Regions from separate parts of the Fictibacillus sp. B-59209 genome, predicted to be linked through region 1. Evidence: riboswitches for the same ligand, from Rfam matches in the RefSeq annotation. Region 1 holds a riboswitch; each other region holds the start of a gene.

Region 1 (3,566 bases):
ACGGTGTATCTTACTGCTGAAAAAACAGCGGATAGTCCATACTGGGTGAACATTGCGGCCGTCGTTCAGGACGGCAGGACCAACCAGTACACGCAGATCCCTATTAAAGAAAATTCAGGATACAATCCAACCCTTTTTCTCGGTGATTTTACAGGTGACAAGGTAGAAGACATCATGGTGGTCATGGATACAGGAGGCAGCGGAGGCATGATCAACGCCTATGTATTTTCCTACAGAGGAGGGCAGTTCGGGCCGCTTTTTGACTCTGGTGTATTCAGTGACCAATGGAAGTACAGGGTTTTTTATCTGAACCAATATAAAGCACAGGTGAACAGCTACAGCCTGAAGCAAAAATTTATTATCGATTTGAGTACGAAGGACAAGGAATACTTGTCTGAGATTTACTACCCGAATGGAAAATTAAAGGCTCCCATACAAGGATTTGTCTCATCTTTAAGCGGTCTTTACCCGGTGGACTTTGACCGAAATGGCGTGTATGAACTGCTGGCTTACCAAAACATCGCCGGCCGATATAACGCTGACCGCCTTGGCTATGTCCAGACTACCCTGAAGTGGAATGGCCGGGAGTTTGGTGCGGAGGTGCAGAACGTTGCGATCTTTGGAGGGGATATCCGAGGATAAGCCTGGTGGATTAACCTCTCGTTGTGGAGAGGTTTTTTATATGATAAAAAAACCATTGACTTTCCCCCATTTGCGGATTAAAGTAATAACTATATTTTCTAAAAATTAAATATTCATTCTCTTATCAAGAGTGGCAGAGGGACTGGCCCTATGACGCCCAGCAACCGTTCCGTAATGGAATTGGTGCTAATTCCAGCAAAACAGCATGTCTGTTTTGAGAGATAAGAGAGGACGAATCCGTTATACATATGCGATGAAACCTCTCTTTTTCCAGAGAGGTTTTTTTACGTGGTGGGGCTTATTTCGCTGGTCTCGTGCCCCCTTGAGAAGAGAGATATACAAAAAAGGGAGTTGGGGAAATGAAACGATTCATCAATTGCGCGGCAATCTCTGCGGTCGCTTTATCACTTTTATTAACAGGCTGTTCATCCGGAAGCAATACCGCTTCATCAGCTGGCAAACATGAAAAGGTCTCGTTCGATAACGTGCCGAAGCGGTTTGCCAAAGGGCAGGGAGCCCGAATCAAGGTTATCCGTAAAATCGGCGGTGATGATCATACAGCTCAATTTTTAGCAGGTGCTAAAGCGGAAGGAGAGGCACTTGGTTTTACCGTTGATACCTACACAGCAAACGGTGATACCGCCAAGTTCCATGATGCGATTGCCCAGGCGGCTGATGAGAATTACGACGGTTTTATCATCTCTCACGGTGATGATGCGGCTACCATAAACGATATTAAGAAGCTTCGGGAAAAAGGAAAGAACGTGGTGACGTTTGATTCCAATCCGGACCTCGCGAAAGTAGGCGGTGTCACACTTACGTCTCAGGACGATGAAGCCCTTGCCAAGCTGGCTCTCGATCAGCTCGTTAAAGAGAACAAAGGGAAGGCCAACATCGTTTATCTTTGGGTAGACGGGTTCCCGCCGATGGTGCGACGCAACGCCGTCTATAAAGAAACATTGAAGAATAACCCGGGAATCAAGGAAGTAGAACGCTTTGGCGTTGCTTCTGCAGATACGTCGGTCCAGACGCAAAATGCGGTGACGGCCATGCTGAACAAACATAAAAAAGGCGAGATTGATGCCATTTTTGCCACATGGGATGCCTTTGCGATCGGGGCTGCACGTGCGATTAAAGAAGCGGGACGCAACGAAATCAAAATTTACGGAATTGACGTCTCCAATGCAGACCTTCAAGAAATCCAGCAAAAAGAAAGTCCTTGGAAGTACACGGCTGCTGTTGATCCTAAGCTCATTGGGGCAGTGGATATGAGAATTCTTGCTAAAAAGCTTGCGGGTGAAAAAACACCTCAAAAATATGATTTGAAAGCTTCTCTCGTTTCACAAAAGGATCTGCAAAAATCAAACGAGGGTGTGAACATGGTCAACCTGTCCAAGGAAATTAAAGGCTGGGGCCAGTCTGATGCGTTTGAGGAAGATTGGATGAAGACACTTAAGGATCACTACCAAAAATAACTGAAACTCTCAGGAAGAAGAATGGGACTTGAATAGCCTAATAAATTGGAACCGCGCAAGAAAAAGTGAGCTCTTTCTTGAATTCAATTTTCGGCTATTCAATTTTACAATTGCTGGCTCATACTACACCAGCAGTCCCATTCCATGAATGTCATGAATGTAAAGTAAAAGATTTGAGAGTCTCTTGCCCACATCAGTATGTGATGTATGTAAGAAGGCTAATCAAAATGAAATTTTATTTATGCAAAATGAAAATGCACACTCTCTTTTTAAAGTTAGGCTCTTTTCTAAAAGATTGTTGCTTTGTGATGGTTTTTGTATTGATTCTTCATCGACAGGTTGATTGGAGTGTAAGGTGCGAGACTCCTCGAAAATGAACGTCACATTTTCTTCGTGCGATGTATCGCTGCCGAAGCCTTCCTTGTCCTGTGGGACTAGCGTGACAGGTGAAACCCGAAGGCGCTTGAGCCGAGGGGTACAGCGAACGCCCCACGGAAAGCGAGCAGCCTGGAACGGAAATCAACTCCGCCCAAGAGCAATAAAGATTGCGAAAACAGCCTAAAGTTAAGAGAGTGTTTGCTTTGAGGGAAGGGGAGAAGCAGATGGCTCTGTTGGAGATGAAGGATATAAGTATTGAGTTTCCGGGTGTAAAAGCGTTGAATCGTGTGAGCTTTGCCAGTGAAACCAGCCGGGTTCATGCGCTGATCGGAGCGAACGGGGCTGGGAAATCGACCCTTATGAAGATTCTGTCGGGAGCCTACAATCATTACACGGGCGAGATTCATTTGGACGGAAAAAAAGCGGCCATCACTTCGCCGAGAGATGCCCTGGACGAAGGAATTCAAATCGTCCATCAAGAGGTTGACACCGCGCTGATCCCGTATTTAACCGTTGGTGAAAATATTCTGCTGCATGATCTGGTCAACGAGATGAGTAAAAAGCAGCTTGTAAGATGGAAACAGCTGCATAAGAAGGCATCGCAAATTTTAGAAGAGATGAACATCAACGTCTCTTCCAAAAAGCTGGTCAGTGAGCTTACACTTGCTCAAAAGCAGATGGTTCTCATCGCCCGAGCGGTTTCAGCACAGTGCCGTTTTCTAATTTTGGATGAACCGACTGCGCCGTTAAGCCATTCAGAAACAAACGAACTGTTCCGGATTGTCAGAAACCTGAAGTCTAAAAATGTAGGCATCATATTCATTTCTCACCGGCTGCCGGAAATCTTTGAAATCTGTGATGACATTACGGTGATGAGGAACGGTGAGTTAGTCATAAAAGAATCTATTTCGGAAACTTCAATCAACCGGATCATCGAGCAGATGCTCGGCAAGGCGCTGGATGAGCAGTTTCCTGCCTTGAACGGAAAAGTGGGAGAAACTGTTCTTGAGGTAAAAGGGCTTTCTGACGCCGAGAAGATCAAGGATTTGAACTTAACGGTCCGTGCTGGTG
Region 2 (3,566 bases), on a different contig from region 1:
AACATTGGATTCTTTACTCTAATGGCCTATTCACCATTTGTTATGAATTTAGACGAACATGGCCTCGGCTATGTGTTCCTCGGATGGGGCTTATGCTTAGCCATAACTTCTGTATTCGTTGCACCAAAAATTCAGGCAAGATTCGGTACAGTAAAATCCATGTGTGCGATGCTGATCTTATTCGCATTGACACTGCTGGCTATGGGAATCTGGACAGAATCAAGCACAGTGGTCATCGTAGCCGTTATCGTTGCCGGTCTTTTCCTTGGGACAAACAATACATTGATCACAACAGCTGTTATGCAGGTAGCACCGGTTGAGCGGGCAACCGCCTCGGCTGCCTACAGTTTTGTACGTTTCATCGGTGGTGCGATCGGACCATGGCTTGCCAATAAACTGGCTGAAACCTATTCACCACATGTACCATTTGTAACGGGCGCGATTTTTGTTCTATTCGCCATGCTGGTTGTTGCGTTTGGCCGTAAACATCTTGCTCATGTGGATTCAATTTCTCATTAAAGGAAAGGAAGGTCTCTACAATGTACAATAAAATTCTGATTGCCTTTGATGGTTCAGCTCCTTCTGCTCGCGCTCTTCAGCACGGAGTGGAACTGGCTCATAAGATGAATACTGAAATGGTTACAATTCTGCATGTAAATAAAAACCTTCCTTTGCAGGAACCGCTTCTTAACTTTGATCTGGATGAGATAATGGAAGAAGAGGACAAAGAACTATTGCAGCCTGCCATTCAGTATCTCTCTGAATCAGGAATTCCCTATGAAACGCAAGCCTATAACGGGGAGCCTTCTCAGATCATCACTTCGTATGCAAAAAAACACGAGTACGATGTCATTGTCATGGGGAGCACAGGTAAGGGGTTTATAAAAGAAGCCTTATTGGGAAGTGTCAGCCATCAGGTAGCTCATGCAGCAGAATGCCCGGTGATTATCGTTAAATAATAAAAAAATCGGTTCCCTTCAGATAGGGTACCGATTTTTTTGTTGGATCCAGAATGCTCCAGATCCAGCTCATTTTATATTTCCGTTTAAGCTGTCCAGCCAGGCTGATACAAATACTTTACGTTCCCCCCACCGCCCGGGACGATGAATCCGCGGAATGCTTTCTTATCCTCTTGCTTTACAAGAACCTCACGAAAGACAAAAAACTCTTCTTTAATAACGACGTATTCACTAAGATTCCCGCTGCGCAGATCAGAAAGAATTTCATTGGCCATTTGTTCGTTCAATCTGAATTCCTCCATTAAATAAGATTCCTTTATTAGTACACCATAACCTGGCCGGCTGTGTCCAATTCTTTTCAACACCTGATAAGGGGCTTTACATAAACTTCCGTTTGAAACAAAGACTATGCAGAACTGCTATCTTCATTAAATTGCTTTGAAAAGGATTTGTGACGATGAAAAATATGTTCCGCGTTTATTTCTTGGATTGGAAAGACATTTTGACAATTCCCTCTGCAGCTCTGCTGATAAAGCTTTTAACAAAAAAATAAACGCCGTCATTTTCATGATGAAGCGCCTTTGGTTGACCAATCAGCAATCCTTATATTTCACAGTAAATTAGTTGGTTTTTTTGCATAAATAAAAACCTCTTCTTGCGGAAGCAAAAATACGCACAAGAAGAGGTTGAATCGCCATCGTAAGTTATACTCTTCTTATCATTCAAGCGTTTTGCTTGTGGAATTGGCACAGTGCTCATAATTGAGTCCGCTGCCGAGGCTTCAAAGGGCCAGATCCCTCCACCTCTCTAAATAAGAAATATAAGATAAATGTATTATATTGGATTCAATTATAGGGATTTCCATCTTATTGTCAAGACAATAACTCATTTTATTTTCGAATGATTTCTCCAGGCTCTAAAACGGGAGGATCTACAGAAACCGAATCAGGGTATTTAATCCCCTGCCCAGTATTTAGGCATATCACCTTTTCATCTGCTTTGATCCAGCCATTTTCCCTCAATCGTTTTGAGGCGGCAAACACAGCCGCTCCTTCCGGACAAATAAAACTTCCTTCAAGCTCTGCAGTTTGGCGCTGAGTAAAGCTAATTTCATCTTCTGAAACGGCAACGGCGCATCCATCCGTTTCATAAAGTGCTTCAAGGACAAGAAAATCTCCGATCGCTTTTGGAACATTGATACCAAAAGCGGCTGTCTCAGAATTTTCCCAGAACTTCGATTCACTCTTGTGTTCTTCCCATGCTTTTACGATCGGTGCACATCCTTCAGCCTGGACAGCGACTAAACGCGGCAGTCTGCTTCCTTTAAATAAGCCCAGTTCCCTGAATTCTTTCAATGCTTTATATATGCCAATCAGCCCCACTCCTCCGCCTGTTGGATATAAAATAACATCAGGTGGCTCGCTTCCGCATTGTTCTAAAATTTCATACCCCATCGTTTTCTTGCCTTCAATCCGGTAAGGTTCTTTTAATGTGGAAGCATCATAGAAACCTTCTTCCTTCACAAGGGACGCGACAATTTTTCCGGCATCACTGATCAGGCCGTTCACAAGAAAGAGCTCTGCACCTGAAATCGCCACTTCTTTTCTCGTAATGACTGGGGCATCCACTGGCATAACGATGTACGGCTTTATGCCGGCCCTTGCACAATAGAGTGACCAGGCGGCTCCTGCGTTGCCATTGGTCGGCATGGCAAGCCGGGTAATACCGAGCTCTCTGGCTTTTGAAACGCCGACTGCCGCTCCCCTGGCCTTAAAAGACCCGGTAGGTACCATGCCCTCATCTTTCATGAGCAGATTTGCAATTCCAAGCTTCTCACCGAGAGCAGGCATGGATAATAAAGGAGTCATCCCCTCTCCCAGTGATACCACATGATCTGGGTCTATAACAGGAAGAAGCTTATGGTACCTCCAAAGATCATTCCTCTCCTTATTAATAATTTCATTCTCATTTTTCAGTTCCTCTAAATCGTAGTTTACGAGAAGGGGGGAACCGCACTGGCACAATTGATTAGGTTCGTGATGAGCATAGATGTTGCCGCACTTTGGACATTCAAGATGGCTGACATAGCTGAAAGACATAACATACCTCCAATATTCCCTCACCAGAAAAGGACAGCAAAAAGGCACCGCTGTGCATAGCGGTGCCTTCAGTTTTCTGATCAGCAATTTATTCTATTGTGTAAAATTTTAATGCAGGTATTCTGATAAGTCAACTAAGGTATAACTTCCCGTTGATGTCTAGCTTAATTGTCTAAGAAAGAACCTTTTCCTTAATTTCTTCAATTTGAGCCAGATGTCTCTTTTCATGATACCCCACGAAAGGAATCCATTGTTTTAATGGCATCGGGCCAAACACCGGGTGAGGGTAGGATTTCTGTTCCAAAGCCTCTTGATCATTGCTGTTTGCTACCTTATTCAGCTCATTTCGTGATTCTTCCAATTTTTCTTTTATTTTTTCCAGGGTCAGATACCGTTTCGTGGGAACAGCAAAAACAGGAGCATCTACTTTTCTGCTGCGGTCCACCGTCATTTCAATCGGTTTCGGTTCTGCAGATACCGTTATTTTACTTTTTAAACGGTTTGATAT
Region 3 (3,566 bases), on a different contig from region 1:
GAAGCTTGGTCAGTCTTATAACGTACCTTATGAAAGTATCAAAAAAGACAACAATTTAGACGGAAATATGATAAGACCTGGCCAGCAATTAAACATACCGGCAGTTAAAGGGGTAAGTGAAGATCAAGTGAAAGCTTCTTCAGAAGATAAAAGACTTCTCGCTTCTCTTGTTGAAGCTGAAGCAATGGGTGAAAGTTTTGAAGGTAAAGCTGCAGTTGCTGCTGTTGTCTTGAACCGAGTAAAGGCTGATAGCTTTCCGGATACGATCAAAGGGGTTATCTACGACAAAGGTCAGTTTGAGCCTGTCATGGAAAACAACCTGAAAAAGCCTTCACCTTCATCAGAAAAAGCTGTTGATAAAGCATTATCCGGTTATGACAATACGAATGGATCGCTGTTTTTCTATAATAAAACGACAGCGGTAAGCCGTTGGCTCGATACAAAGCCTGTCAATATAGTAATCGGCAACCATACATTCAGCAAGTAAATTAAAGCCTCAGGCCATTGAAAGGTCCGAGGTTTTATTATCGTTCACTTGAGCTCTTTATGCTAAGACCCGATGATTCAATTTTTTGGCTGTTCCGGGCGATGAGAACATCACAAGTGGCATGCCTGGTGATATATTGTGAAACACTGCCGATAAAAATGCGTTCCATAGCGTTTAACCCGGTTGCACCGCAGACAATTAAATCTGCTTCATGCATGGAAGCGAAAGAAAGGATTTCTGTTTTTGGAGTTCCGTAATTAGATAAGGTTTTAACATTTTTTAATCCATGTTTCCTTGCCATCTCATCATAATTTTCAAGAAGGGATTCACTAAAACTCTTGTCACGGTTCATCTCGAAGTTAACTGCACCTGCGTCTAATGGAGCAGTAGGGATTTTTTCCTCAGAAATATGAACAATTAGCAATTGCGCATGATATTCTTTCGTAATTTCTATAGCTCTGTAAAAGGCAACCTCCGAAGATTCCGATCCATCCACACCAACAAGGATTCTTTCGTAATAAGGCATAAAAATCACCCCTTTTTTGTAAACTTATATAAATTCATTCCCTATATATAAGAGAGGCAAACATAATTGTAACATTTGTACCCAACCTCCAAATTCCATTTGACAAACCTATAGGAGTAAGGTATTTTTGAACGTATTAAAGTATTTGAAAAATTCATAATTGACTCTTATCAAGAGTGGTGGAGGGACTGGCCCGATGATACCCGGCAACCTGCAGATTATTTCTGAACAGGTGCCAAATCCTGCAAGGCAGAAGGCTTTGAGAGATAAGAGAAGGTCAAGCCCAAGCGGATAATTGCACCTCTCTGAATCTTTTAGAGAGGTGTTTTTTGTTGAATAAATGGGGGGATATCTGTTGGCAAATACACAATTATCTGCTGTAAATGATACTGCAGCAATAGGAGAACTTACGTTAGAGTCTGGAAAAGAGCTGAAAGATGTCCATATCGCTTACCAGCGAATCGGCGCAGCAAATGCACCTGCCATTTTCGTATGCCATGCGCTTACAGGTAATCATTATACGTTAAACAGTGAGATGGGAGAAGGCTGGTGGGCAGGTCTATTGGGAAATGGGCAGTATATTGATTTGGAGAAATACCAGGTGATTACTTCAAATGTATTGGGAGGGTGTGACGGATCAACAGGACCACTCTCGGTCAATCCCGTTACTGGAAGTCCTTACGGAGCTGAATTTCCATTGATAACAATCAGAGACATGGTGCAGGCCCAAAAGAAACTTTTGGAAGTACTCGGCTTGGGACGTCTAGAGGCAGTGATCGGCGGATCGTTAGGCGGCATGCAGGTATTAGAGTGGGGACTGATGTATCCTGATTTTATGGAGCGTCTGATCCCGATTGCCGTAACCCCTTTTCTAAGTGATTATGCGATAGGTTTCAATGCAGCGGGAAGAACGGCCATCCTCAGTGATCCCTTATGGAATAACGGACAGTACGGTAAAGAAAATACACCAAGGAAAGGGCTTGGCATTGCTCGGATGATCGGTATGCTCACTTATCGTTCGGGAGCATTGTTCAATCATCGATTTCAGCGAAAACAAACAGAGAATTGGGAAACCATTCATGAGGATGCAGCCTTTTCAGTTGAATCCTATCTTCAATACCAAGCGGATAAATTAGCGGACCGTTTTGATGCCAACAGTTACTTAACACTATTGAAAGCGATGGATACTCACGATATCGGCAGAGAAAGGGGAGGAGTATCGGCTGCTTCCCAGAGCTATAAGGCTCAAATGCTTTGTGTTGGTTTCACCGGTGATTTGCTCTATCCTTCTGATTTAATGGAACAGTTTGTAAAAGATGTTCAAGCTGAAAATAAAAGAGCAAAATATCTTGAGGTATCCACCATGTTTGGCCATGATGGATTTCTGACAGAATTTGATAAGTGGGGGAACTTGCTCAAAGAATTTATGAGAGAAACAATAAAGACATGAGGATATAATCCTCATGTCTTTATTTATCACTATTCAACAGCTGGTTTTTCAATAACCGCCGTCTGATTAGAAGGCGTATGCTGTTCAGGGCGCTCCCGGCTAATTCTTCCGCCGCCGACGGATAAAGCGACCAAAATACCCGCTCCAATAAAAATCAAGCCTGTTAAAAATACAGTGGTAAAAGAATCACTCCATGCGGTCTGTATAGAATGAATAACGGTATCTTTAATTGTATCAGGCAATTTAAGAAGATTTGGATGGATTAAAATGCTGAACAATGCATCTGTTTTGTCTGCTAACTTTTGAAAGATCCCTTGAAGCATTGGGTTCGTTTGTTCACTCACTACATCTTTCATTTTTGTTTCTAAGGAATGGTTCATCACTACATTTAGAACAGTGATACCAATCGTACCGCCAATTGAACGGAAGAACGTTGATGCAGAAGTAACAGCTCCCAGTTTTGTTTTCGGAAATTCATTTTGAATCGCGATCATTAATGTCGGCATAACAAGACCCATTCCGAATCCCATAATAATCATATAAGCGTATGCTGTAATTTCATTGGAATCAACACCCATCGTGCTCATCAAGTAGAAGCCTACTGCTGTAATGATCATGCCCGCAGTCAATACGGTTCGATAAGGAACTTTCAATAGAAGTCTTCCTCCAATAATACTCGCCAGGATGAGAGAAATCATCATCGGTGTCATGGTAGAACCAGCTTGTGTCGGAGTTACACCCAGAATACCCTGCATAAACATCGGAACGAACATGATCGCACCGAACATGCCTAAGCCCAGTAAAAACCCTAGAGCATTTGTTGTGGCAAAAACACGGTTTTTAAACAGTGAAAGATCTAGGACAGGCTCTTTTGCCTTCTTTTCTACAAATCCGAATACGATCAAGAGAACGATGGAGAAGCCGAAGATCAATCCGCTTTCCAGAGAAACCCATTCAAATTTATCTCCGCCAAACGTCAAACCAAGGAGCAATAAGACGATGGCAGGGATTAGAGTGATGATTCCAAGATAATCGATATTCACTTCTTCTTTTGGCCTTACCAGTTCATTTTTCATTCCAACAAAAATGAGGATGGCAGATAA
Region 4 (3,566 bases), on a different contig from region 1:
AAAGTCATCCTTTTGCTTCTTCTTTAATGATGGAAAACAGATGGTCTAACGCATTACTAAGCTGGCTTTCTTCCATTCTGCTGATATAGGCTTCCTGATTTGAATAAAGCTGCTCAATGCCTTGCATAAGGGATTCAGCAGTCAGGTCTTCTTCAAACAGAACTTCGCAATAGCCTTGTTTTTCAAATGATCGGGCATTTTCAATTTGATCTCCGCGGCTTGCTTCTTTTGAGAGTGGAATGAGAAGCATTGGCTTTCTCAGTGACAAAAACTCAAAGATAGAATTAGAGCCTGCTCTTGAAATGACAAAATCCGTTGCTGCAAGGATATCTGCGAGCTCATCCGATACATATTCGAACTGGATGTAGCCTTTTTTCAGAATGGAAGAATCCTTCTGGCCTTTTCCGCAAAGATGAATGATTTGAAAGCGGGGAAGCAGAGCGTCAAGGCTTAATCTTACGGCCTCATTTATTTTTTTTGATCCGAGACTTCCTCCCATGATCAAGATGATCGGTTTACCAGGAGTCAAACCACAGAAAGCTCTCCCCTTGACTGCGATCCCTTCATGCAGCTCCTTACGGATAACAGCACCCGCGTATACCGTTTTTTCCCTTGGAAGATGATCAGTGGTTTCGGGGAACGTTGTACACACTTTGTTAGCGAAGGGGAGTGAAAGACGGTTTGCAAGCCCTGGACTAAGATCGGATTCATGGGTCACAATTGGCACCTTGTTCATCCGGCTGCCGAGGATTACGGGAACGGAGACGAAACCACCCTTTGAAAAGACCACGTCTGGTTTTATGGTCTTGATGAGCCGAAATGCTTCAAATGCTCCTTGCATGACACGGAACGGATCTTTAAAATTGTTCCAGTCAAAATAGCGCCTTAGTTTACCAGTAGATATGCTGTAATAGCGGACGCCTTCGATGGTTTCTGTCAGTTGCCGTTCAATTCCTCCTTTTGAACCGATATAGCTGACTTCCCAGCCTTCTTTTAAGAACAAAGGAATCAGAGCCAGGTTAACAGAAACGTGCCCGGTGGAACCTCCCCCGGTGAATACGATTTTCTTGCCCAAACCTTCCACCCCTTTTATTTATGTGTTTCTATCATACCAAAAATAATCTGCAATGATTCCAGAAATATCTGAATAATGGTTGACGCTCTCCTGTCTGCCGTGATAGAGTAAGACTAATTTAATGAAGCTTATCAAGAGCGGCGGAGGGAAAGGCCCAATGAAGCCCGGCAACCTTCAAGTATTCTACTTGAAAAGGTGCTAAATCCTTCAAAGGTAAAACTTTGGGAGATAAGAGACGGATCGGAACCATACAGCTCTCTTATCTTCGTGATAAGGGGGTTTTTTGTACTAAAAAAATAAAGTGCTACATAACATGTTTCAATCTCATGATAATACTCTTATCCAGAGCGGCGGAGGGAAAGGCCCGATGAAGCCCGGCAACCTTCAAGTATTCTACTTGAAAAGGTGCTACTACCTGCAGGAAAGAACCCTGGATGATAAGAGGAGGCCGGACTGCAGACCTCTTCTTTAGAAAGAGGTTTTTTCTTTTGCCATCATACAGATACCATTCATCCACTAATAAAAAATTTACTTTTGCAGAAGGAGTGATTATGTTGAAAGAATTAAAAATAGCACTGCTGGGGCTGGGGACTGTAGGATCCGGCGTATATACATCCATCATGGATAGAAAAGGTGCTTTAGAAGAATTGCTGGGTCATCGTCTGAAGCTGTCCAGTATTTTGATTAAGGATTCTTCCAAAGCAAGGCCTTTCGTAAAGGGGGTACCGTTGACGTCCGAATTCGAGAAGGCGATCGGGGAAGAAGTGCCTGATGTGGTCATTGAGGCGATTGGCGGAATCGAGCCTGCACGGTCTTACATCATACAATCACTTGAAGCGGGATGCCATGTGATTTCTGCGAATAAAGATTTGATTGCCCGGCATGGAGAAGAATTAACAGAGCGTGCTGCCGCAAAGGGTGTCCGTTTTGTCTATGAAGCGAGCGTAGGCGGAGGAATACCGATTTTGAGAACATTGAGGGAGCTTTTAAGAATCAATCGGATACAGCATGTAGAAGCCATTTTAAATGGAACGTCCAACTTCATTCTTTCGTACATGAGAACGACAGGTTCCTCGTTTGAAGAAGCGCTGGAACTGGCCCAGAAAAAAGGATATGCAGAGCCGGATCCAACAAATGACATCGAAGGCTTGGACGCATTTTACAAAGCGATGGTGTTGAGCAAATGGATTTATGGCGTGCAGCCATCCTGGGAAGAAGTGCAGGTGGAGGGGATTGGAAATGTGCTTCTTGAGGAGATTCAACTGGCTGAGCAGCTGGGGCTTCGGCTGAAGCATCTCGTTCTTTTAAACGATAGACTTGATCTCCAGGTACAGCCTGTATTTGTGGATAGCGATCATCCGCTGTATGGTGTGGAAGGCGTGGACAATGCCGTCCGTATTCAGACAGACCTTCTCGGCTGTTTGACCTTGCAAGGGCCGGGAGCTGGTGCAGAAGCAACAGCAAGTGCCATTGTGGAAGACTTATTATCGATCTATGAAACTAGGGAAGTATATAGAAACAAACCGGCTGTATCGGAACTCTGCCCTAAGAAACAAGAACAAGAGGTGAATACCTACCTTCTCGTCGGTGAAAAAATTGATTTTACAAAGGAAAGGGTTTCAGCAATTGAAAGGCATGGAATCATTTTAGACCGGACTTCTCTTCGTTTTCAGCATACTTCCCTTGCTGCCCTGCTTTATGAAGGACCGCTCCCTCTAGAAGAGGAGGATGAGTTTATTCCAGTGAACAGCATCTATCCGGTCCGTCTGTCAAAAAGCGGCAAGGGGGCAGAGAAAGAAAAGGTGCCGGTGGCAGAATAGAAGACAGGAATATCCGTGGAGAGTCGGCTCTCTGCGGATTTTTTTACCCATCATGTTGACAAAGGAAAGGGTTTTACATATGATGGAAGTAACAAAAGGAAGGGAGTTGTGTGGATGAGCGTTCACGTTCTTAACTAAGCGAATTGGATAGTTGGAGCAAAAAGGCCGTGCTTGAAGCGGTTGTATTCTAGATGTCTTTTTGCGGCCACCAATAGTTAAGAACAGCGGTCAGCATACAACATTATCATTTTCGTGTACGTATTTTGTGCAACGAACGATGCCGCGCTCTTTGGGCGTATTTTTTTATGCTTTTTACAGCTTCCATAAGTCAGGGGACAGCTGTATGGAGAGGCGTATCCTTCCACACGAAAATTGATAACAGGCAGAAATGGCGGCGGTCCATTTCTGCCTTTTTTTATTGCATGATCTGGCCCTGTTCCCGGGAAAGGGGGAACTGTTTTATAGATTAGTTATTCGAAAAAATATGAGGAGGCAACTACCTTTGAACACCCATACAATTAACATGCTCGAATTTAATAAAATTACAGAAACATTATCTGCGTATGGATTAAACGAGAGTACAAAAAGAAAAATTTTAGAGCTAATGCCCTCTGGACAGATCACAATCATTAAGAATTGGCTAAGAGAGACGACGGAAGCGGCAGCAATTC

What was found. Region 1 has a riboswitch for S-adenosylmethionine ahead of P4361_RS02065 (sugar ABC transporter substrate-binding protein). Riboswitches for the same ligand answer to the same signal wherever they lie in the genome.
Region 2: linked by a shared signal. The riboswitch ahead of P4361_RS20075 (hypothetical protein) and the one ahead of P4361_RS02065 (sugar ABC transporter substrate-binding protein) in region 1 are both predicted to bind S-adenosylmethionine.
Region 3: linked by a shared signal. The riboswitch ahead of metX (homoserine O-acetyltransferase MetX) and the one ahead of P4361_RS02065 (sugar ABC transporter substrate-binding protein) in region 1 are both predicted to bind S-adenosylmethionine.
Region 4: linked by a shared signal. The riboswitch ahead of P4361_RS16915 (homoserine dehydrogenase) and the one ahead of P4361_RS02065 (sugar ABC transporter substrate-binding protein) in region 1 are both predicted to bind S-adenosylmethionine.

The regions. Positions count from the first base shown of each region.
Region 1 covers NZ_JARMMC010000004.1:30,923-34,488, forward strand. The annotation lists gene P4361_RS02060 (hypothetical protein) at 1-642, shown strand, start outside; SAM riboswitch class I at 761-870, shown strand; gene P4361_RS02065 (sugar ABC transporter substrate-binding protein) at 1,002-2,117, shown strand; gene P4361_RS02070 (sugar ABC transporter ATP-binding protein) at 2,720-3,566, shown strand, end outside.
Region 2 covers NZ_JARMMC010000028.1:51,500-55,065, forward strand. The annotation lists gene P4361_RS20065 (MFS transporter) at 1-519, shown strand, start outside; gene P4361_RS20070 (universal stress protein) at 540-959, shown strand; gene P4361_RS20075 (hypothetical protein) at 1,046-1,246, opposite strand; SAM riboswitch class I at 1,672-1,777, opposite strand; gene P4361_RS20080 (threonine synthase) at 1,850-3,058, opposite strand; gene P4361_RS20085 (DinB family protein) at 3,231-3,566, opposite strand, start outside.
Region 3 covers NZ_JARMMC010000045.1:6,391-9,956, reverse strand. The annotation lists gene P4361_RS22905 (cell wall hydrolase) at 1-487, shown strand, start outside; gene P4361_RS22900 (universal stress protein) at 525-1,013, opposite strand; SAM riboswitch class I at 1,178-1,286, shown strand; gene metX (homoserine O-acetyltransferase MetX) at 1,369-2,463, shown strand; gene P4361_RS22890 (MDR family MFS transporter) at 2,493-3,566, opposite strand, start outside.
Region 4 covers NZ_JARMMC010000020.1:96,223-99,788, reverse strand. The annotation lists gene P4361_RS16920 (undecaprenyldiphospho-muramoylpentapeptide beta-N-acetylglucosaminyltransferase) at 5-1,075, opposite strand; SAM riboswitch class I at 1,201-1,310, shown strand; SAM riboswitch class I at 1,411-1,519, shown strand; gene P4361_RS16915 (homoserine dehydrogenase) at 1,627-2,895, shown strand; gene P4361_RS16910 (endonuclease MutS2) at 3,398-3,566, shown strand, end outside.